One region of the Microbacterium sp. MEC084 genome, then DNA from elsewhere that is predicted to be linked to it. Evidence: riboswitches for the same ligand, from Rfam matches in the RefSeq annotation. Region 1 holds a riboswitch; each other region holds the start of a gene.
What was found. A riboswitch is a leader RNA that binds a small molecule or an ion and turns the genes downstream of it on or off. The one in region 1 is predicted to bind thiamine pyrophosphate.
Positions count from the first base shown of each region.

Region 2: another riboswitch for thiamine pyrophosphate. It lies ahead of thiM (hydroxyethylthiazole kinase); the one in region 1 lies ahead of B5M43_RS09395 (ECF transporter S component).
Region 3: another riboswitch for thiamine pyrophosphate. It lies ahead of thiC (phosphomethylpyrimidine synthase ThiC); the one in region 1 lies ahead of B5M43_RS09395 (ECF transporter S component).

Region 1 covers NZ_MYFP02000009.1:39,728-47,098, forward strand. Annotated here, with positions in the region: gene B5M43_RS09375 (NAD(P)-dependent oxidoreductase) at 1-690, opposite strand, end outside; gene B5M43_RS09380 (Nramp family divalent metal transporter) at 855-2,123, shown strand; gene B5M43_RS09385 (energy-coupling factor transporter transmembrane protein EcfT) at 2,252-3,040, opposite strand; gene B5M43_RS09390 (ABC transporter ATP-binding protein) at 3,037-4,533, opposite strand; gene B5M43_RS09395 (ECF transporter S component) at 4,535-5,149, opposite strand; TPP riboswitch at 5,141-5,250, opposite strand; gene B5M43_RS15345 (D-alanyl-D-alanine carboxypeptidase family protein) at 5,341-7,083, shown strand; gene B5M43_RS09405 (endonuclease domain-containing protein) at 7,198-7,371, opposite strand, start outside.
Region 2 covers NZ_MYFP02000001.1:397,754-405,124, forward strand. Annotated here, with positions in the region: gene thiD (bifunctional hydroxymethylpyrimidine kinase/phosphomethylpyrimidine kinase) at 1-1,423, opposite strand, end outside; gene thiE (thiamine phosphate synthase) at 1,423-2,097, opposite strand; gene thiM (hydroxyethylthiazole kinase) at 2,094-2,927, opposite strand; TPP riboswitch at 2,919-3,015, opposite strand; gene B5M43_RS01940 (NUDIX domain-containing protein) at 3,148-3,780, shown strand; gene nadA (quinolinate synthase NadA) at 4,124-5,467, shown strand; gene nadB (L-aspartate oxidase) at 5,469-7,055, shown strand; gene nadC (carboxylating nicotinate-nucleotide diphosphorylase) at 7,049-7,371, shown strand, end outside.
Region 3 covers NZ_MYFP02000020.1:18,512-25,882, forward strand. Annotated here, with positions in the region: gene coaBC (bifunctional phosphopantothenoylcysteine decarboxylase/phosphopantothenate--cysteine ligase CoaBC) at 1-1,163, opposite strand, end outside; gene B5M43_RS12965 (NRDE family protein) at 1,303-2,013, shown strand; TPP riboswitch at 2,060-2,168, shown strand; gene thiC (phosphomethylpyrimidine synthase ThiC) at 2,165-3,985, shown strand; gene B5M43_RS12975 (ABC transporter substrate-binding protein) at 3,982-4,971, shown strand; gene B5M43_RS12980 (ABC transporter permease subunit) at 4,978-5,787, shown strand; gene B5M43_RS12985 (ABC transporter ATP-binding protein) at 5,784-6,515, shown strand; gene B5M43_RS12990 (DUF1992 domain-containing protein) at 6,525-7,103, shown strand; gene B5M43_RS12995 (phospholipase A2) at 7,226-7,371, shown strand, end outside.

The sequences.
Region 1 (7,371 bases):
GGGCGTGCGGCTGCGGGCCATCAGCCGGTCGCCGCCGATCACGTTCTGCACCGCCGCGGTCGCGATCAGCGTGCGCGGCCAGAGCGTGTTCGCGGCGATCCCGTCCCCGGCGAGCTCGGCGGCGATCCCGAGCGTGGCCATGGTCATCCCGAACTTGGCGAGCGAGTAGCCGGGGTGGGCGCCGAGCCACCTCGGCGTGACGTTGAGCGGCGGCGCGAGCGACAGGATGTGCGGGTTCGGGCTCTCCCGCAGCACCGGGATGGCCGCGCGGCTGAGCATGAACGTGCCGCGCACGTTGACGTCCTGCATCAGGTCGTACTTCTTGGGCGAGAGCGCCTCGGTGCCGGACAGATCGATCACGCTGGCGTTGTTCACCACCGCGTCGATGCCGCCGAACTCCCCCACGGTGGCGAGCACCGCATGTGCGATCGCGTCGTCGTCGCGCACGTCGCCCACGATCGGCAGCGCGCGGCCGCCGGCCTCGCGGATCCACTCCGCGGCCGTGTGGATCGTGCCCTCGAGCTTCGGATGCGGGGTGTCGGTCTTCGCGAGCAGCGCGATGTTGGCGCCGTCGCGCGCCGCCCGGATCGCGATCGCCAGGCCGATGCCGCGGCTGCCGCCGGACATCAGGATCGTGCGCCCCTCCAGGGGTCGGGTCGCGTCGACGGGACGGTCCGCGGGGTGTGACATCCGTGCTCCTCCTGCCCGCGCGCCATCGCGGGGGCTCCCGAAAGCCTACGCGGGGCCGACCCGGGCACCGCCCGCACGTCCTCCGCCCCGGCGCGCGGGCACGCCCCTAGACTCGGGCCCGGGCCGCTCACAGCGGAATCCCAGGTTCCGATCGAGGAGGACGGATGAGCACGCAGGAGACCGAGAAGCCTCGCTGGAGGATCATCGGACCCGGCCTCGTCGTCGCCGCCACGGGCGTCGGCTCGGCCGACATGGTGGCCACGCTGGTCGCCGGCTCCAACTACGGGTACATGCTGCTGTGGGCGGTGATCCTGGGCGTGATCCTGAAGATCGTGCTCGTCGAGGGCGCCGGCCGCTACACGGTCGCGACCGGCAACACGATCTTCGAGGGCTGGCGCTCGCTCGGCCGCTGGCCGGTCTGGTACTTCGCGCCCTACATCGTGATCTGGGGCTTCGTGTACGCCGCCTCGGCCATGAGCTCGACCGCCCTGCCGATCGCGGCGCTGTTCCCCGAGGGGACGTTCTTCGCCCAGGTGTGGCCGTGGGCCATCGCGATGGGCCTGCTGGGCTTCGTGCTCGTGTGGTTCGGCCGGTACCGCTTCTTCGAGCGCATCACGGCGTTCCTCGTCGGCCTCATGTTCGTGACGATCGTCATCCTGGCGGTCATCGCCGCACCGAACTTCCTCGAGACGATCGGCGGCCTGGTGCCGATGATCCCCGAGGGCGGCGTGTTCAACACGCTCGCGCTCGCGGGCGGCGTCGGCGGCACCATCACGCTCGCGGCATACGGCTACTGGCTGCGCGAGAAGGGCTGGGACAAGCCGCGCTTCCTGCGCGTGATGCGCATCGACAACACCATGGCGTACGTCATGACCGGCATCTTCGTGATCTCGATGCTGATCGTCGGCGCCGAGGTCGTCCGCGCCGCCGGCGTCGCGCTCGCGGCCGGCGACCAGGGCCTGCTCGAGCTCGACGGCGTGCTGCGGGAGCGCTACGGCGACTTCATCGGCGTCTGGTTCCTGATCGGCTTCTGGGCCGCCGGCTTCTCATCCGTGCTCGGCGTGTGGAACGGCGTCTCGCTGATGTTCGCCGACTTCATGGGCAACGTCACGGGCAAGGGATCGGACCACCCCGACTCCCGCCTGAACGGCAAGTGGTTCAAGGTCTACCTGCTGTGGCTGACCTTCCCGCCGATGCTCATGCTGTTCCTGAACCAGCCGATCTTCCTCGTCCTGCTGTACGGGTTCCTCGGCGCGCTGTTCATGCCGTTCCTCGCGATCACGCTGCTGCCGATCCTGAACACGGATCGCGTCCCGCGCGAGTACCGCAACAAGTGGTACCTGAACGTCGCGCTCGGCATCACGGCGCTGCTGTTCATCGTCCTGGGCGTCTACCAGGCGGTGCAGGCGATCACCAAGGCGTTCGGCGGCTGACGGCCGTCCTCGCCGCGCGGGCCCCGACCTCCCGTCGGGGGCCCGCGTGCGTCGGGGCATGGACGGGGCATGCCTGTCCCCGCGAAGGAGACGCCCGGGCCGGCGCGGGTGCGCGGCCTGAGCCGACCTCAGGACGGGCCGACGATGAAGTTCCACGAGCCGGTCGCGATCGCCACGGCGACCGCGGTGAGGCCGATCCCGGCGCCGGCCGCGAGCAGCAGCCACTCGCGCGCGCCCCACGGCGAGACCCGCGCCCAGGTGCGCTCCGCGTGAGCGCCGAAGCCGCGCGCCTCCATGGACGTCGCGAGCGCCGAGCCGCGCCGGATGGCGAGCACGATCAGCGCGAAGGCCATTCCCAGCACGCGGCGCAGCCGTCCGGTGTCCGCGACCCCGCGCGCGCGGCGCGCGACCTCCAGCTCCCGCCAGTCGTCGACCAGCAGCCCCACCAGGCGCAGGCCGCCCAGCGCGCCGAGGACGAACCGCGCGGGCAGCCGCGCCCGCTGCGCCAGGCCGTCGGCCAGATCCGTCGGATCGACCGTCGCGAACAGCACGACGCTCGGCAGCGCGAGCGCCAGGATGCGCAGGACGGTGGCCGCGGCGAGCGCGAGAGAGCCGTCCGAGATGCGCACGAAGAGCCAGTCCAGGTGCACCGTGCCCGACGTCTCGCCGTAGAGCGCGATGGTCACCCCGGTGAGCGGAGCCGCGATCCACACGGGCGCCGTGCGCGCCCAGAAGCGACGCCATCCGAGACCCGACATCGCCAGCAGCGGCACGGACAGGAGCAGCGCGACGGCCGCCGACACCCAGTCGATCGTGAGCACCAGCGGGGCGGCCATGAGGAGCGCGGCGCCCAGCTTCGCGACCGGGTTGACGCGGGCGAGCGGGCCGGCGGGGACCAGCGGGGTCGGAAGGATCATGTCCCGACCGCGGCCGTGAGGCTGAGGCGGCGCGCGTGCAGCGCCTCGAGCACATCGGCGTCGTGCGTGATCGCGACGACGCCCGCCCCGGGCGCCCCGTCGCGGCCGTCGCGCAGCGACGCGATGATCGCGACCAGCTCGGCCCACGTGCGCGCATCCTGGCCGAACGTCGGCTCGTCGAGCACGACCACCCTCGGACGCGTCGCCAGCATCGCGGCGACGGTCAGCCTCCGCTTCTCGCCGCCGGAGAGCGTGTGGGGGTTGGCCTCGGCGAGATGCGCGAGCCGGAGCCGCTCGAGCAGCTCGTCGACCCGCGCCGCGATCTCGCCCTCGGGCAGGCGCAGGGCGCGGGGACCGACCTCGAGCTCGCGGCGGACGGTGGTGGAGAGCAGCTGGTGATCCGGGGACTGCAGCACGGTCCCGATGCGCGTGAGCAGCTGCCGCGACGACCAGCGGATCGGCGCCTCGCCGATCCCGCCCGCGAGCGCCGGCCCGGCGACGACCCGGCCTCCCGCCGGCGGAAGCAGCCCGGCCAGCGTGCGGCCGAGCGTCGACTTGCCCGCGCCGTTCGGCCCCACGACGCCGAGGACCTCGCCGGCGCGCACGTCCACGTCGAGCGGGCCCGCCACGCGGCGGCCGCGTACGCGCGCGACCTCGAGCGCGCGTCCCGACAGCAGGACCTCGCCGGGCGCCGCGGCCGGCGGCGCCGGGTGGCGCGGCGCGATCCCGGGCACCCAGACGCCGAGCGCGGCGAGCTCGGCGCCCCGGTCGCGCAGCACGTCGGCGACCGGGCCGTCCGCGATCACGCCCGCGTCCCCCGCGCCCAGCACGATGATCCGGTCGACGATCGGCAGCCACACGTCCACGCGATGCTCCACCACGACGAGGGTCGCGCCCGTGCGGTCCAGTACGCGGCCCACGGCGTCACGCACCGCGATCGCGCCCGCGGGATCGAGGTTGGCGGTGGGCTCGTCGAGCAGCAGCAGCCCGGGGCGCATGGCGAGCGCCCCGGCGAGCGCGAGGCGCTGCTTCTGTCCGCCGGACAGCGCGGTCGTGGACCGGTCGAGCGGCACGTCGAGGCCCACGAGGTCCAGCGCCTCGCCGACGCGCGGCCAGATGTCGTGCCGCGGCACCCCGAGGTTCTCGCAGCCGAACGCGACGTCGTCGCCGACGCGGTGCAGGACGGCCTGGGTGTCGGGATCCTGCTGCACCAGCCCGGCGCGACCGCGGACCGCCGCGGGCGGGTGCCCGTCGATCGTCAGGGTGCCGGCGTGCTCGCCCTCGTCGTCGCCGCCCAGCACGCCCGCGAGAGCGTGCAGCAGCGTGGACTTCCCCGAGCCGCTCGCGCCGAGCAGCAGGACGCGTTCGCCCGCGTCGATCCGCAGGTCGATGCCGGAGGCGGCCCACGCGCGGCGGCTGGCGTAGCGCCATCCCCAGCCGCGCGCCTCGACGGCGGCCGGGGACACGGCCCCGGTCGCCGGAGAGGCCGTCACGTCAGACGCGCCTGGCGACCGCGCGCCCGGCCGCGAACCGGTTCAGCGCGCCGGTCGCCGCGAGGCCGCGGACGATCGCCCAGCCGCCGAGCCCCGCGATGACCGCGCCCGACACCGTGGTCGAGGCGATGTACACGGTCGTGAACAGCGCGTCGGCGCCCGCGTACCAGAGGACGCGGTCGTTGATGCCGGCCGCGAGGCCCGCGCCGGCGCCCGCCAGCACCGCGACCGGCAGGCGGAACGACCTGTACAGGAAGATCGCGAGGATGATCTCGGCGCCGAGGCCCTGCACGAGGCCCGACACGATCGTCAGCGCGCCCCACTGGTTGCCGACGAGCGCGGAGATGACCGCGGCGAGCAGCTCGGTGTAGAGCGCGGCGCCCGGCTTGCGGATGACGAGGCCGCCGATCACCCCGGCGATGAGCCAGGGGCCGGTGAGCAGGCCGCCCAGACCGGGCAGCAGCGGCGCGAGCAGCTCGCTCGGGCCGATGTAGGCGACGTTCCAGACGAGGAACACCACGGCGCAGGCCACGGCGATGACGCTGGCGACGACGATGTCGACGACGCGCCAGGTGAAGCGGCGGGTGCCCGGGGTGGCGGGTGCGGACGTGTTCATCTCTCTCCTCCCTGCGCCGGCATGATCCGGATCAGGTTCGACGGTCGAAGCGCGGGTCGCTTCCTCTCAGCCCGGCTCGCCGGACTCCCGTGGTGTGTGAGGGACATTCTAGGGCGATCCGGCGGGTGAGGTTCGCCGCCGGGGCCCGCGATCTCCGGCTGGCTCCCGGCATCCGCGGGTACCGTAGGCGGGTGGCAATCGACGACTCCCCCCACGACGATCTCCGCGAGGATCTCCGCGGCTCGATCGACGATGCGTCCGTCGCCACGGTGCCGGTGGCAGCGACCCCCGTCGCCGAGGCGCCGCGTCGCCCGCGCCGCGCGGTGACGGCGCACGACATCGACCCCCTGCCCGAGACGCCCGTGGTGCCCGAGCAGCCCGCGATCCGTCGCGGCATCGGCTCGCTGTTCGACCAGCGCACCGCCGATGCGCCCGTGACCGAGGCGGCCACGGCCCTGGCGGGCGCCGCGCTGACGGATGCGCCCCCGGCGGATGCTCCGACCGGGGCCGAGGCGCTGGCCGTGCCCGCACCGGAGACCCCGACGTCGCTCGAGGAGGCCGCCGGCGCCGCGGTCGAGGCGCCGCACGCAGCGGTGGCGGACGCGCCCCGCACCGACACCGCCGCTCTGGCCTGGATCGACCCGGCCACCGTCGCCCCCAAGCCCGAGGCGGCCCCCGCGCCGTCGCCCGCGTTCGACCTGGTCCCCACCCGCCGCGAGAGGCGCCCCTCCGTCGCGGCCCCGCTGATCACAGCCGGCGTCCTCGCACTCGGCTACGTGGGCGGCTGCGCCTTCTGGCCGCTCGCGAACGTCGCCCCCGCGGTCTCGGCCGCGACGGTCGACCCGGCGCCCGGTCATCCGCTCGCCGTGACCTGGCCCGCGGACGGCTCCGCCGCCGTCGGCGCCGAGGGCCTCGGCACGGTCCCGGCCTCCAGCGCCGCGCGCGCGCCCATGGCCAGCATCGCCAAGGTCGTGACCGCGCTCATGATCCTCGAGAAGGCGCCGCTCGCGGTGGGCGAGCAGGGGCCGTCCTACGCGTTCGACTACGCCGACAGCCAGGAGTACTGGCAGTACCGCGTGGCGAACGAGTCGGCGCTCGACGTGCCCGTGGACGGCACGCTCACGCAGCGGCAGCTGCTCGAGGGCATCCTGATCGGCTCGGCCAACAACTACGTGGATCGCCTGACGACGGAGCTGTGGGGCTCGAAGGACGCGTTCGCCCTCGCCGTGCCGGAGTGGCTCCAGGCGCACGGCCTGTCGGGCATCACGATGGTCGACCCGAGCGGCATCGACCCGGACAACACGGCGACCCCCGCGTCGCTGGTCACCCTCGCGAGCCTGGCGCTGGCGAACCCCGTGATCGCGGAGATCGTGGCGATGCCCGAGACGGAACTCCCGGGCGCCGGCGTGGTCGAGAACAGCAATCCGCTGATCGGGGACCCCGGCGTCGTCGGCATCAAGACCGGCACCCTGTCCGAGTGGTGGATCGAGTCGTGGAACCTGCTCACGGCCAAGGACGTCACGATCGGCCAGACCACCGTGCGGCTGTACGCCTCGGTGCTCGGCCAGCCCGACGAGGAGACCCGCGCGAGCGTCAGCCGCACGCTGCTCGAGCAGGTGGAGCAGTCCCTGCAGCCCGCCCCGACCGTCGCATCCGGCACCACCGTCGCGAACGTCACGACCGAGTGGGGCGAGCCGGTCGAGGTGGTCACGGGCGACGACGCCGAGGTCGTGCTGTGGGACCGCGGCACCCCCGAGGTCCAGTCGGACTACGAGGTCGAGGTCGGCACCGCGTCGGGCGCGGAGGTCGGCACGCTCACCGCGACTGGGCCGTTCGACTCGGCCACGGTCCCCCTGGTGCTCGAGGGCGACCTCGAGGGCCCCAGCCTGCTCTGGCGGCTCTCGCACCCGCTCGACCTGCTCGGCCTGCAGTAGCGCGCCGCCGCACGCGCCCGACCCCGCCCTGGCGCGAGGAGAAATCCCCGATCCAGGACGAATGCCCATGAGATCGGCCTCGCGCGTGGATTTCTCCTCCGCGGAGGTCGGCGTTCAACGGCGGATGCGGTGCAGCCCCTGCGCGATGGCGGTCACCACGAGGTCCTGCACCGCGGCCCAGTCGTCCATGATCTGCCAATAGCCGATCCGGATGACGTGGTAGCCCATCAGGCGCAGGCGAGCGTCGTGCTCGTTGTCGCGCAGGCGCTGAGCGTCGACGTGATGACC
Region 2 (7,371 bases), on a different contig from region 1:
CGCACGACGCGAGGAACGCCTCGCGCATCCGCCCCAGCGCGTCGGGGTCGGCGCGCGTGGCCGCGCGGTCGGCGATCCGGATCGCCCGGCGCGTCGCCTCGGCGAACGCGGGGTCGCCGTAGGTCCCGAGCCAGTCGGCATACGGATGATCCGGATGGGCCGCCGTCGCGAGCCGCCGCCCGACGTCCTCGTAGATCCAGAAGCACGGCAGCACGGCGGCGACGAGCACCCCGTAGTCGCCGGCCGCGGCGGCCGCGTCGAGGTGCGCGAGGTACGCCGCGGTCTCGGCGGACGGGGCGACGGCGGGCTCCCCCACCCGCGAGCGGTGCAGCTCGAGCTCGACCTCGATGCACGTGGCCGAGGAAGCCGCCCAGAACGCGCGCTCGTCCTCGTCGCCGGCCAGCATCGCGGCGCGCGCGAGCACGGCCGAGTACGCGCGCAGGTACAGCGCGTCCTGCGCGAGGTAGTGCTCGAAGACCTCGCGGTCGAGCGATCCGTCGGTCATGCCGCGCACGAACGAGCCGGCGTCGATGGCCGCGCGGACGGGCGCCGCATCGCACCACCACCGCTCGGTGGCCGCTCGCGGGACGCCGTCGCCGCGCCAGAGCGCGTGCGCGTGCTGCAGCGGCCCGTTCCCGCCGCCGACGTCCAGCGCCTCGGCGGCGGCGATCGCTCCGCGCAGCCACTCGCGCGCCAGCCCGGTCGCCACGACCCAGTCGCCGTGGCGGGCGAACAGCGTCGCGAGCGCGGACGACAGCGAGCAGCCCGTGCCGTGCGTGCTGCGCGTCTCGATGCGCCGGCCGGCGAACTCCGCGAGCACGCCGTCGGCGGACACGAGCGCGTCGGGGCAGGCGGGTCCCGGCAGGTGCCCGCCCTTGGCGAGGATCAGAACGCCGTGTCGCTCCGCCAGCGCGCGGGCCTGGCGCAGCGCGGCGGGCCAGTCCCCCGCCACGTCCTCGCCGACCAGCACGGCCAGCTCGGGAAGGTTCGGCGTCACGACGTCGGCCCGGGCGATGAGGTCGTGGAGCGCGTGCTCCGCGTCGTCGTAGATCAGGCGGTCGCCGCTCGTGGCGATCATGACGGGGTCGACGACCACGGCGGGCCGCTCGGCGAGCGCGTCGAGCCACCCGACCACCTCGGCGATCACCGCGGCGCCGCCGATCATCCCCGTCTTGACCGCGTCGATCCGGATGTCGGACGCCACCGCGTCGAGCTGGTCGCGCACGAACCCCGGCGGCGGGACGTGCACGCCGCTGACGGCGCGCGTGCTCTGCGCCGTCAGGGCGGTGAGAGCGGCCATGCCGTAGCCTCCGCTCGCCAGGATGGACTTCAGATCCGCCTGCACGCCCGCCCCGCCCGAGGGATCGGAGCCCGCGATCGAGAGCACGTTCGGGATGCGGGTCGACGCCTCGCGCCCGCGCATCAGGCGACCTCCGCCCACTCGTTCCGCAGCGACCGCGCGGCGTGGGCGGGGTCCTCGGCGGCGCACACGGCGCGCACGACGGCCAGCCCGGCCGCCCCGGCGCGCCGCGCCTCAGCGGCGTCGCCGTGCCCGACGCCGCCGATCGCCACACAGGGCAGGCCCGCGACCGCCGCGAACTCGGCGAACCCGCGCCAGCCCAGCGGCTCGGGGTGGTCGGGCTTGGTCGGCGTCGCGCGGATCGCACCGACGCCGAGGTAGTCGGCCGTGCCGGCGGGGAGCGCGCGCAGCGCCGCGAGCTCATGCGGGCGGCTCGCGCTCAGGCCCACGATCGCGCCCTCGCCGAGCAGCGCGCGCACGCGGTCGACGGGCAGATCGCTCTGGCCCACGTGCACGCCGTCGACCCGGGCGCCAGCCGCCCGCGCGGCGAGCACGACATCCACCCGGTCGTCCACCACGAGCGCGGCCCGCCCGGCCACCGCCTCGGCGGAGCGCTCGACGACGTCGAGCAGCTCCGCTCCCCCGAGCTCCTTGCCGCGCACCTGCACGATCGTCGCGCCGCCGTCGACCGCCCGGCGCACGACGTCCGCGACGGCCGCCAGATCGCGCCCGGCTCGGGAGAGGATCGTGGCGACGTCGGCGACGACGTACGTGCACAGGTCGAGCGCGCGGCTCACGCTCCGGCTCCGGCTCCGGCGAGGAGCGGCTCGCGGGCCGCGAGGGCGGCGGGCTCGACCGTGGCCAGCGCATCCAGCAGCGCGACCGCGAAGCCGCCCGGGGCCGGCGCGACGGCGGCCGCGCGCTCCGCGGCCTCCGCGTAGAGCACGTGCGCGGCGACCGCCCCCGCGAAGGCGTCGCCGCCGGCGGCCGCGACGGCCGCGCCCACGATCGCGCCGAGCGCGCATCCGGCGCCCGTGACCCGGGTGAGGAGCGGATCGCCGCCGTGGACCCGGACGACCCGGCCGCCGTCCGCGATCAGGTCCACGGGTCCGGACACGGCGACGACCGCGCCGGTGCTCCGCGCCAGCTCGCGCGCGATTCCCGCCGTCTGCTCGACGTCGTCGGCGGCGTCGACGCCGCGGCCGCGTCCGCCCGCGCCGGCGAGCGCGAGGATCTCGGACGCGTTCCCGCGGATGACCGCCGGGCCGTCGGCGAGCAGCTCGCGCGCGAAGTCCGTGCGCAGGGACAGCGCGCCCACGCCGACGGGGTCGAGCACCCACGGCGTGCCCGCGGCTCCGGCGGCCGCGACCGCCTCGCGCATGGCCTCGCGCTGCTCGGCGCGCGGCGTGCCCAGGTTCACCAGCAGCGCCGACGCGACGCGCGCGCACTCGCGCGCCTCGCCCGGGACGTCCGCCATGACCGGCGACGCCCCCGCGGCCAGCAGCGCGTTGGCGGTGAAGTTCACCACCACGGAGTTGGTGATGCACTGCACCAGCGGTGCGTCCTCGCGCAGCCGTGCCAGCACGGCTCCCGCATCCGGACCGGACGACAGATACACGTCACTCATCAGCGACATCCCTCCGCTCGTACTAACGAGATCAGGTCGATACGGGTGTGATCTCAGTCCCCCGGTGGGGACACCCCGTGCCACTGCGAGCGATCCTATCCGGGTTGCGCCTCCCGGGCGGGCGACCTCGACCGCATAGGCTCGAGGGGTGAGCAGGACGTCGGATGCGCAGGATCAGGAGCGGGGCGCGACCGCCTCGGGCGACGAGATCCGGGTGGCCGTGTCGACCGTGATCTTCTCGCTGCGCCCCGACCCGGACTCGGACCGGCTGATGATCCCGCTCGTGCGGCGCACGCGCGACCCCTTCGAGGGCATGTGGGCCCTGCCCGGCGGCTGGCTGGACGTGGACGAGGGCCTCGGCGAGGCCGCCTCGCGCACGCTCGAGGAGACCACGGCGCTCACGCCCAGCTACCTGGAGCAGCTGTACACGTTCGGCGACGTCGACCGGTCGCCGACGCGCGTCGTCTCGGTCGTGTACTGGGCGCTGCTGCGCTCCGACCTCGTGGACGCGCAGCGCTCGGTCGTCGGCGCGCCCGAGAACGTCGAGTGGTTCGACGTCGACCACCTGCCGGCGCTCGCGTTCGACCACAACCGGATCGCCGAGTACGCGCTGTGGCGCCTGCGGAACAAGGTGGGCTACAGCCGCATCGCCGCGGGCCTGCTGCCCGACGAGTTCACGCTCACAGAGCTGCGCGAGGTGTACGAGTCCGTGCTCGGCCGCCGGCTCGACCCCTCCAACTTCCGCCGCCTGCTCGAGGGCTCCGAGGCGCTCGTGCCCACCGAGTCCTTCCGCACCGGCAAGCACCGCCCCGCCCGCCTCTACCGCTACAACGCGGAAGCTGAGTCTTTCTAGAAGCGCCTCGCACGCTCGCTTTGCTCGCACGACCGTAGATGCAGGGAGTTGCTGCCGACCCTCACCCCCGGTCGTTGAGCGACGAGCGCCAGCGAGGAGTCGAAACGACGCCGAACCTCCCCAGCCGGCCGGGACGATCCGGCCACGTTTCGACTTCGGCGCTGGCGCGCCTCCGCTCAACGACCACGGGTTGGCCATCGACCGCCGTGCGAGCGAAGCGAGTCGAAACCGCGGCTCCACGCCGGGGCGTGAGCGGAAAGTGATCGAAATTGCGGTTCTGGTCAATGTGACCTAATCTGGGCGCGACAGTAAGTGTCGTTCCGACCAGAAGGCGAGGGCTCACATGGCCGCCTCTCCCCTGACCCTCGCACCGCGCCGCGCCGTCGATGCGTCCGTCGACCACGGCATCCAGGCGATCGTGGCCGGCACGGCCACGGGCAGCACGTGCTCGACGGACCTCGCGGCCACGCCCTGGACGTTCGACACTGTCCCCGGCTACGGTCCCGGCGCCTCGATGGGCGACGTGATCCCCACCGGGTCGCCGCGCCAGGGCGAGCTGCCCGCCGAGTATCGCGAGGCGTCCGAGGACGAGCTGCACGCCCGGATCCGCGCCGCGAAGGAGACCCTCGGCGACCGCGTCGTGGTGCTCGGCCACTTCTACCAGCGCGACGAGGTCGTGCGGCACGCCGACTACGTGGGCGACTCGTTCCAGCTCGCGAACGCCGCCAAGGCCCACCCCGAGGCCGAGGCGATCGTGTTCTGCGGCGTGCACTTCATGGCCGAGACCGCCGACCTGCTGTCGGGCCCGGGGCAGGCGGTCATCCTGCCGAACCTGGCGGCGGGCTGCTCGATGGCGGACATGGCCGACATCGACCAGGTCGAGGAGTGCTGGGAGCAGCTGGAGGACGTCTACGGCCCGCTCGACGAGCCCGACGCCGACGGCTTCCTGCCGGTGATCCCGGTCACCTACATGAACTCCTCGGCGGCGATCAAGGGCTTCGTGGGCCGCCACGGCGGCATCGTCTGCACATCGTCCAACGCGCGCACCGTGCTGGAGTGGGCGTTCGCGCGCGGGCGCCGCGTGCTGTTCTTCCCCGACCAGCACCTGGGACGCAACACCGCGAAGGCCATGGGCGTCCCGCTCGAGCGGATGCCGATGTGGAACCCCCATCGCCCGCTCGGCGGCTCGTCCGAGCAGGACCTGCGCGATGCGCGCGTGATCCTGTGGCACGGCTTCTGCTCGGTGCACCGGCGGTTCACGGTCGACCAGATCGACAGGGCGCGCGCCGAGCACCCCGGCGTGCGCGTCATCGTGCACCCCGAGTGTCCGATGCCCGTCGTCGACGCGGCCGACGAGGCCGGCTCGACCGACGTCATCCGGCGCGCGATCGAGAGCGCGACCGCGCCCACGACGTTCGCGATCGGCACCGAGATCAACCTGGTCCAGCGCCTCGCGGCGCAGCACCCGCAGCACACGATCTTCTGCCTCGACCCCGTGGTGTGCCCCTGCTCCACGATGTACCGGATCCACCCGGGCTATCTCGCGTGGACGCTCGAGGAGCTCGTGGCCGGCCGCGTCGTGAACCGGATCACGGTGGCGGACGAGGTCGCGGCGCCCGCGCGGGTCGCGCTGGAGCGGATGCTCGCCGCGAAGCCCGCGTCCGCGACGCCCGCCCGGACGGCCTGACATGACGCGCGCGCTGATCGTCGGCAGCGGGATCGCCGGCCTGTTCTGCGCGGTCCACGCCGCGCATCGGGGCGTCGACGTCACGCTCGTCACCAAGGGCTCCGCGGATCAGGGCTCCACGCGGCACGCCCAGGGCGGCATCGCGGGCGTCGTGATGCCCGAGGACCGCCTCGAGGACCACGTCGCCGACACGCTCGCGGCGGGCGCGGGCCTGTGCGACGAGGACGCCGTGCGCGTGCTCGTCGAGGAGGGCCCGGAGCGGATCGGCGAGCTCGCCCGCTGCGGCGTCGAGTTCGACCGCGACGCCTCCGGTCGCCTGCAGCACGGCCTGGAGGCCGCCCACTCGTTCCCGCGCATCCTGCACGCCGGCGGCGACGCCACGGGCCTCGCGATCGAGACGGCGCTGCTGCGCACCGCGCGCCGGATGGGCATCCGCATCGTCGAGCACGCGTTCCTGCTCGACCTCGTGATCGGGCGCACGGGCGCCGTGACGGGCGCGCGCGTCCGCATCGACGGCCGCGACGCGGTGCTGTCCGCCGACGCCGTGGTGCTGGCCACGGGAGGCGCGGGCATGCTGTACGCCCGCACCACCAACCCGGCCGTCGCCACGGGGGACGGCATCGCCGCGGCCCTGCGCGCGGGCGCCGCCGTGGCCGACCTGGAGTTCGTGCAGTTCCACCCGACCGTGCTGATCGCCGACGGGCCGGCCCCCGGCGATCCGTTCCTGATCTCGGAGGCCGTGCGCGGCGAGGGCGCGGTGCTGATCGACGACGACGGGCGGCGCTTCGCGTTCGATGCGCATCCGGACGGCGAGCTCGCGCCGCGCGACGTCGTCGCCCGCGCGATCGCAAACCGGATGGCGGCGCAGGGCGGCCGTCCCGTGCGCCTGGACGCCACGGCGCTCGGCGCCGACCTGCTGCGCACCCGCTTCCCCTCGATCGATGCGGCCGTGCGGGCGCGCGGCCTCGACTGGGCGTCCGAACCCATTCCGGTGACGCCCGCGGCGCACTATCTCATGGGCGGCGTGCGCACGGACCTGGAGGGTCGCACGACGCTCCGGGGGCTCTACGCGGTCGGCGAGACCGCGCGCACCGGCGTCCACGGCGCGAACCGCCTCGCGTCCAATTCGCTGCTGGAGGGCGCCGTGTTCGGGGCGCGCGCCGCGATCGCGATCGACGAGCGCGGCCGGCGGCGGTCCGGCTGGCCGGGCCCCGAGCCGACGGCGGCCGCCGCCGAACCGGTCGCCGCGGCCGCCGATGCGCCGCCGTTCACGCGCGCCGCCCTGCGCGCGCTGATGTGGGAGCACGTCGGTCTGGTCCGCGACGCGGCGGGGGTGGCGCGCGCGGGCGCGGTCGTGGCGGCGTGGCGCCGCGACGCCACGACCCCGCGCACGGTCGCCGAGCATGAGGACGCCGGCATGCTTCTCGTGGCCGCGGCGACCATCGCCGCGGCGAGCGCGCGGACCCGATCCGTCGGCGCCCACTTCCGATCCGACGAGCCGCGGCTCTCGGGCGGGGCGCATCCCCCGGTCGAGTCCCGAGCCGCCGATCCCGCCTACGACCTCACGCCGGCAGGAGCCGCATGCTGACCCCGCAGACCATCGACCGCGTCGTCGGCGCGGCGCTCGAGGAGGACGCACCCTGGGGCGACCTCACCGCGCAGGCGTTCCTTCCCGCCGAGGCGACCGCTCGGGCCGAGCTCGTCGCCCGGGAGGCCGGCGTGTTCAGCGGCGGAGCGGTCTTCGCGGCCGCCTTCCGCCTCACGGACCCGGCCATCCGGGTCGACGTGAGCGCGCGGGACGGCGAGACGTTCGACGCGGGCGCGGTGCTCGCGATCGTGAAGGGCCCGGCGCGCGCCGTCCTGACCGCCGAGCGCGTGGGGTTGAACTTCGCGCAGCGGATGTC
Region 3 (7,371 bases), on a different contig from region 1:
ACCTCGCGCTTGCTGCCGCTCGCGGTCGCGACGGGCGCGTCGTCCGGGCCGATGACCGTGACCGTGTTGTCGGCGCGCTCGAAGCCCGCCTCCCAGCCGACCTCGTTGACCGCGAGCAGGTCGGCGCCCTTGCGGCGGCGCTTGCGGATGCCGCGCTCGAGCACGGTCTCGTCGGCGGTCGGCATCTCGGCCGCGAAGCCCACGACGGTCTGGCCCGGACGGCGCGCGGCCGCGAGCCCGCTGAGGATGTCGGCGTTCTCGACCAGCTCGAGCGTGGGCTTGCCGTCCTCCTTGGCCAGCTTGTGGTCGGCCACGTCGGCGACGCGATAGTCGGCCACCGCGGCGGTCATCACGATCACGTCCGCGTCGCCGGCGAGGGCGGTCATCCGCTCCCCCAGCTCGGCGGCCGTGCCGGCCCGCTCGATCCGGATGCCCGGATGCGCGACCGCGGGCGCCGCGACCGACTCGTCGACGTGCGCGGCGACCAGCGTGACCTCGGCGCCGCGATCCGCGGCGGCGAGCGCGATGGCGACACCCTGCCGGCCGCTCGACCGGTTGCCGAGGAAGCGGACGGGATCGATGGGCTCGCGCGTGCCGCCCGTCGAGACCACGAAGCGCAGGCCCGCGAGATCGCGCCGCGACTGCAGGATCCGGCCGATCTCGGCGTGGATGGCCTCGGGCTCGCTCATCCGGCCGGGGCCGACGTCGTCGCCCGTCAGCTGCCCGCTGTCGGGACCGATCATCCGGATGCCGCGCGCGGCGAGCGTCGCGATGTTCGCCTGCGTGGCCGCGTGCTGCCACATCTCGGTGTGCATCGCGGGAGCGATCAGCACGGGCGCGCGCGTGGCGAGCAGCGTCGTGCCGAGCAGGTCGCCCGCCAGGCCCGCGGCCATCTTCGCGATCGTGTTCGCCGAGGCAGGGGCGACGACCACGAGGTCGGCGTTCTGGCCGAGCGCGACGTGCCGCACCTGCGCCACGTCGTCGTGCACCGACGTCGTCACGGGGTGGCGGCTGATCGCCTCCCAGGTCGGCTGACCGACGAAGCGCAGCGCGTCGTCGGTCGGCACGACGTGCACCTCGTGCCCGTCCTTCACCAGCAGCCGCACGAGCTGCACGGTCTTGTACGCGGCGATGCCGCCGGTCACGCCCACGACGATGTTCACGCCTTCATTGTGGCTCACGCCCCTCGACGCCCCGCGGCATCACCCTGTGGTCGTCGAGCGGAGCGAAGCGGAGTCGAACGGGCTGAGCGAGCGCGGCGAGTCGAAGCCGAGGCCCGCGCGGGACCCGAGAATGGGATCCATGTGCACCGTGATCGTCCGCGTCCCGGAGTCCTCGGCGGAGCCCGTGCGCCTGCTCGCGGTGCGGGACGAGGATCCGAACCGGCCGTGGAACCCGCTCGGCGCGTGGTGGCCGGACCGGCCCGGGCTCGTGGGCGTGCAGGACCGGCTCGCGGGCGGCGCCTGGCTCGCCGCCGAGGGCGGCCGGCTGGCGGTGCTCCTGAACCGGGCGGGGTACCCCGAGGGACTGGATGCCGCCGAGCTCGAGTCGCGCGGCGGGATCGTGCTGGCCTCGGTCGCCGGGTCGTCGCCCGAGGGCGCGCCGCGCACGCTCGGGTTCAACCTGGTCGAGGTCGACGGCGCCGAGGTGCGGGTGACGTCCTGGGACGGCGCCGAGCTGCGCCGCGAGACCCTCGCCCCGGGCACGCACATGCTGGCGCACGACGGCGTCGACGACCCCGCGACCCCGCGCATCGCGGCGTGGCATGAGGCCTTCGAGCAGGCCCCGACCGACGGGGACGCCGCCTGGTGGCGCCCGTGGCTCGACGTGCTGGGCCGCACGGCCGAGCTGCCGCCGACCGATGACCGCGCGATCGTGCGCGACAACCATCCGCACGGCTACCCGACCGTGTCGCTGCTCGCGTGCGTCGCGTCGATCCAGGACGGCCGCGCGGATGTGCGCTACGCGCCGCTGGACCGTCCCGGCCTCTGGAACCCGCTCGCCTTCGACTGAGCCGCGGCCCGATTTGCGCCGACTCCCGGCGCTCGTGATACACATGTCCTGACCACACGGGGGCCTCGGAAGAGGCTGAGACCGGGCTGACACCGCCCGAGACCGTCGAACCTGATCCGGCTCGTACCGGCGTAGGAAGTGAGGACAGCCCATGGTGGCGCGCACTCTCCCGACATCCATCCCTCCCGTCGATCCCGCCGCTCCCGGCGACGCATCCGCTGAAGAGCACGGGACCGAACAGCACCCCTCCCACTCGCTCGCGTGGGTCGAGGACGCCGCGCACGGCATCCGCGTCCCCGTGACCGAGATCGCGCTCGAGGACTCACCCGACGGCACGCCCAACCCGCCGCTGCGCGTGTACCGCACGGCAGGTCCCGGCAGCGTGCCCGAGCGCGGCCTGCCGCCGCAGCGTGCCGAGTGGATCGCCGCGCGCGACGACACCGAGCCGTACGAGGCGCGCGGGCACCGGCTGAGCGACGACGGCCGCGCGGCGGTGCGCCGCGGCGCGCCCTCGCAGCGCTGGGCGGGCGCGAAGCCCGAGCCGCGCCGTGCCAAGCCGGGCCGCACCGTGACGCAGATGCACTACGCCCGCCGCGGGATCATCACCCCCGAGATGCGGTACGTGGCGCTGCGCGAGCAGTGCGACGTCGAGCTCGTGCGCAGCGAGGTCGCGGCCGGGCGGGCGATCATCCCCAGCAACATCAACCACCCCGAGTCCGAGCCGATGATCATCGGCAAGGCCTTCCTCGTGAAGATCAACGCGAACATCGGCAACTCGGCCGTGACGAGCTCGATCGCCGAGGAGGTGTCGAAGCTGCAGTGGGCGACCAAGTGGGGCGCCGACACGCTCATGGACCTGTCGACCGGCAACGACATCCACACGACGCGCGAGTGGATCATCCGGAACTCGCCGATCCCGATCGGGACGGTTCCGATCTACCAGGCGCTCGAGAAGGTCGACGGCGACGCGAGCGCGCTGACGTGGGAGATCTACCGCGACACCGTGATCGAGCAGTGCGAGCAGGGCGTCGACTACATGACCGTGCACGCCGGCGTGCTGCTGCGCTACGTGCCGCTGACGGCCGACCGCGTGACGGGCATCGTGTCGCGCGGCGGATCGATCATGGCCGGATGGTGCCTGGCGCACCACCGCGAGAACTTCCTGTACGAGCACTTCGACGAGCTGTGCGAGATCTTCGCGCAGTACGACGTCGCGTTCTCGCTGGGCGACGGCCTGCGCCCCGGATCGATCGCGGACGCGAACGACGCCGCCCAGTTCGCCGAGCTCGACACGCTCGCGGAGCTGACCCGCCGCGCGTGGGCGCACGACGTGCAGGTCATGGTCGAGGGACCCGGCCACGTGCCGCTGCACCTCGTGCGCGAGAACGTCGAGCGCCAGCAGGAGCTGTGCGACGGCGCCCCGTTCTACACGCTGGGCCCGCTGGTCACCGACATCGCGCCCGGCTACGACCACATCACGTCGGCGATCGGCGCGACCGAGATCGCCCGCTACGGCACCGCCATGCTCTGCTACGTCACCCCGAAGGAGCACCTCGGCCTGCCCGACCGCGACGACGTCAAGACCGGCGTGATCACCTACAAGATCGCGGCGCACGCCGCCGACCTCGCCAAGGGCCACCCGGGCGCGATCGCGCGCGACGACGCGCTGTCGAAGGCGCGGTTCGAGTTCCGCTGGCGCGACCAGTTCGCGCTCGGCCTCGACCCGGTCACGGCGCAGGAGTTCCACGACGAGACACTGCCGGCCGAGCCCGCCAAGACCGCGCACTTCTGCTCGATGTGCGGCCCGAAGTTCTGCTCGATGCGCATCTCGCAGGACATCCGCGACACGTACGGAGACGCCGCGGCGCAGGCCGCGGTCGCGGGCATGGCCGAGAAGAGCGCCGAGTTCGCCGCCTCCGGCGGACAGGTCTACCTTCCGGCTCCCGCGCTGCGTGCGGAGGCGGCCCGATGAGGGCGGCCGGTGCCGTCGCGCTGGCGGCGCTCGCGCTCACCCTGGCCGGATGCGCCGCGGCGCCCGCGGCGGGCGATGCCGCAGCCGGGCGGGGCGAGCCGGTGGTCGTGCGGGTCAACGACCCGGGCAACCAGGGCCCGCTGGCGGTCGCGAAGAAGACCGGCGAGCTCGCCGAGGCGTTCGCGGAGGTCGGCGCCGAGCTCGAGTGGGTCGACGGCGAGTACGCGTTCACGGCCAACGTGCCGCTGTTCAACGCGGGGCAGCTGGATGTCGCGAACGCCGCATTCGCGCCGATCGCTGGCGCGACCGCCAAGGGCCTGCCCGTGAAGATCGTGTCGGTGCAGCGCCGCGAGGTGCTGACCGAGAACGCGGGCATCGTGGCGGCCCCCGGATCCGGCATCGAGACGATCGAGGACCTGGTGGGCCGCCGTGTCGCCGTCAACGCCGGCGGCAAGGGCGAGTACCTGCTGCTCGACGCGCTCGAGCAGGTGGGGATCCCGTTCGACGCGGTGGAGCGCGTCGCGCTGCAGCCGTCGGACGGCGTCGCGGCGTTCGCGTCCGGGCAGATCGACGCGTGGAGCACGTTCAGCGACTACTTCGCGCAGGCGGCCCGCACCGGCACGGTGCTCGCGACCGAGCGCTCGCTCGACGCGGTCGACGACAACGTGTACGCGTTCCGGTCCGAGCTGATCGACGCGCATCCCGAGATCGGCGTCGCGTTCGTCGAGACGCTGCAGGAGCTGCTCGACCGCCAGCACGAGGACCCCGAGGCCTTCCTCAACGTGTTCGAGAAGACCGGCCCCACCGCGCTCGTAGGCGACGCGTACGACAACGAGCTGCGCGAGCTGCAGGGGCGCTACGAGGTGCACGTCCCCGGGCCGGCCGACGCCGAGCGGCTCCAGCGCGTGCTGGACCTGTTCCGCCGGGCGGGGGTCATCCAGACCGACCTCGACCCGTGGGACCTGCTGGCCGACCTCGACGGCTGACCCGCGATGACGACGCTCGTCGCTCCGCGCCCGCTCGCCGCCGCCGCGCCGGCACGGTCCGGGTGGCGCCCCGTGCGCCGCGCGGCCGTGCCGGTGGGCCTGGTGGCGGCGTGGGCGCTCGTGTCGGCGGCAGGATGGGCGCCCGCCGCCGTGCTCCCCGGCCCCGCCGCGGTGGTCGCCGCCGCGGCCGAGATCGCCGGATCCGGCATGCTCGGCACGTACCTGCAGGCGTCGCTGCTGCGCATCGCGGCCGGCGTCGGGGTCGGCGCCGGAGCGGGACTCGTGCTCGGGCTCCTCGCCGGGGTGTCGACGCTCGGCGAGGAGCTCGTCGACTCGACCCTGCAGATCCTGCGCGCCGTGCCGTTCCTCGCGATGATCCCGCTGTTCATCGCGTGGTTCGGCATCGACGAGCCGTTCAAGGTCGCGGTGATCGCGTTCGCGGTCGTGGTGCCGATGTACACCTACACGTTCCTCGCCGTGCGGGCGATCGACGCGAAGGTCCTCGAGGCCGCGCGCTGCTTCGACGTGACCGGCGCGCGGCTCGTGGCGGGCGTCGTCCTGCCCCAGGCGCTGCCGGGCATCCTGATGGCGGTGCGCGTGTGCCTCGCGGTCGCCGTCACCGCCCTCGTCGCGGCCGAGAACGTCGGCACCCGCGAGGGAATCGGCTACCTGGTCGCGATGGCGCGCGAGTACAACCGCGTCGACCACCTGTTCGTGTGCCTCGTGCTGTACGCGCTGCTCGGGGTCGCGTTCGACGCGCTCGTGCGGGTCGCGGAGGCGGCGCTGCTGCCGTGGCGGCCGCGGGTGGCGCGGTGAGCGCGGGCGCGGCGGTGTCGACCGTCGCGATGGAGACCGCCGCGGCATGCATCACGGGGCTGCGCAAGCAGTACGCCGGGCGTGCCGTGCTCGACGGCCTCGACCTGACGCTCCGGCGCCGCGAGTTCACGGCGCTGCTCGGGCCGAGCGGCACCGGCAAGTCGACGCTGCTGCGCATCCTGCAGGGGCTGGAGACGCCCGACGCCGGCACGGTGCGCGTGCCGCCGAGGGTGACGAGTGTGTTCCAGGAGCCGCGGCTCGTGCTGTCGCTGCGCGTGCTCGGCAACGTGACGCTCGGCCTCCCGCGCACGGCGCCCCACCGCGCGGCGGCGCGCGAGGCGCTCGCCGAGGTGGGCCTCGCCGGCCGCGAGCGGGACTGGCCCGCGACTCTGTCGGGCGGCGAGGCGCAGCGCGTGGCGCTCGCCCGGGCGCTGGTGCGGGATCCCGAGCTGCTGCTGCTCGACGAGCCGTTCGCCGCGCTCGACGCCCTGACGCGCCGCCGGATGCACGGCACGGTCGCCGAGCTGGTCGCCCGCCACGCGCCGGCCGTGCTCATGGTCACGCACGACGTCGACGAGGCGATCGCCCTCGCCGACCGGATCCTGGTGCTGCGGGACGGCCGGCTGGTCGCCGACGAGGTCGTCGACGAGGCAGGGGACGCGGGGGCCCTGCGCCGTCGCATCCTCGGCCTGCTCGGCGCGGACCCCGCCCCCGGCGAGCCGACGTAGCCTGGAGGGGTGGGCGATCGGCCGGATCCGCGTCAGGAGGCGGCCCGCTACCTCGCGGAGCGGGACCTGCCGCCGGAGCAGCGCGGCCAGAGCGAGGAGCGCACGCCGACCTGGTCGACGCCCGAGGAGCGCGCGGCCGTCGTCGAGCAGGCGATCCAGCAGGCCATCCGCCGCGGCGACTTCGACGACCTCCCCGGCGCCGGCAAGCCCCTGACGGGCCTCGGCCAGAGCCACGACCCGGACTGGTGGATCCGGCAGAAGATCGAGCGCGAGAACCTGCGCGGGCTCGCGCCGCCCGCCCTCGCCCTGCGGGTCGAGGACGCCGAGCTCACCGAGCGCCTGGACGGAATGCACCGCGAGAGCGACGTGCGCGAGACGCTCGAGGACTTCAACCGGCGGGTGAAGTACGCGCGGCTGCAGCTGCTCGGCGGCCCGCCGGTCGTGACCGCGCTGCGCGACGTCGACGCCGAGGTCGCCGCGTGGCACGAGCGCCGCGAGGCCCGCGCCCGCGCCGCGCGCGAGGCGGCGGCCCGCGCCGAGGCCGAGGCGCCCCGCCGCCGCGGCTTCTGGCGCCGCCGCGCGCGCTGAGCCGGTCATCGAGCCCGCGCGAGGAGAAACAACTTATCTTTCTTCCGGCGCGCCGAGACGCGTCGCCAGCATGAGTCCTGTCGGCCCGCCGGGGGCCGGGAAAGAGGACTCCTGTGAAGATCATGAAGCGACTCGCGGCCCTGGCCGCCGCGCTGTTCGTCGGCCTCTCGGTGCTCATGGCGAGCCCCGCGACCGCCGCGCAGCCCGCCACCCCGACGACCGCCGCCGCGTCGCTCACCGGCGCCGGCGCGGTCGCCGCGATCGGATC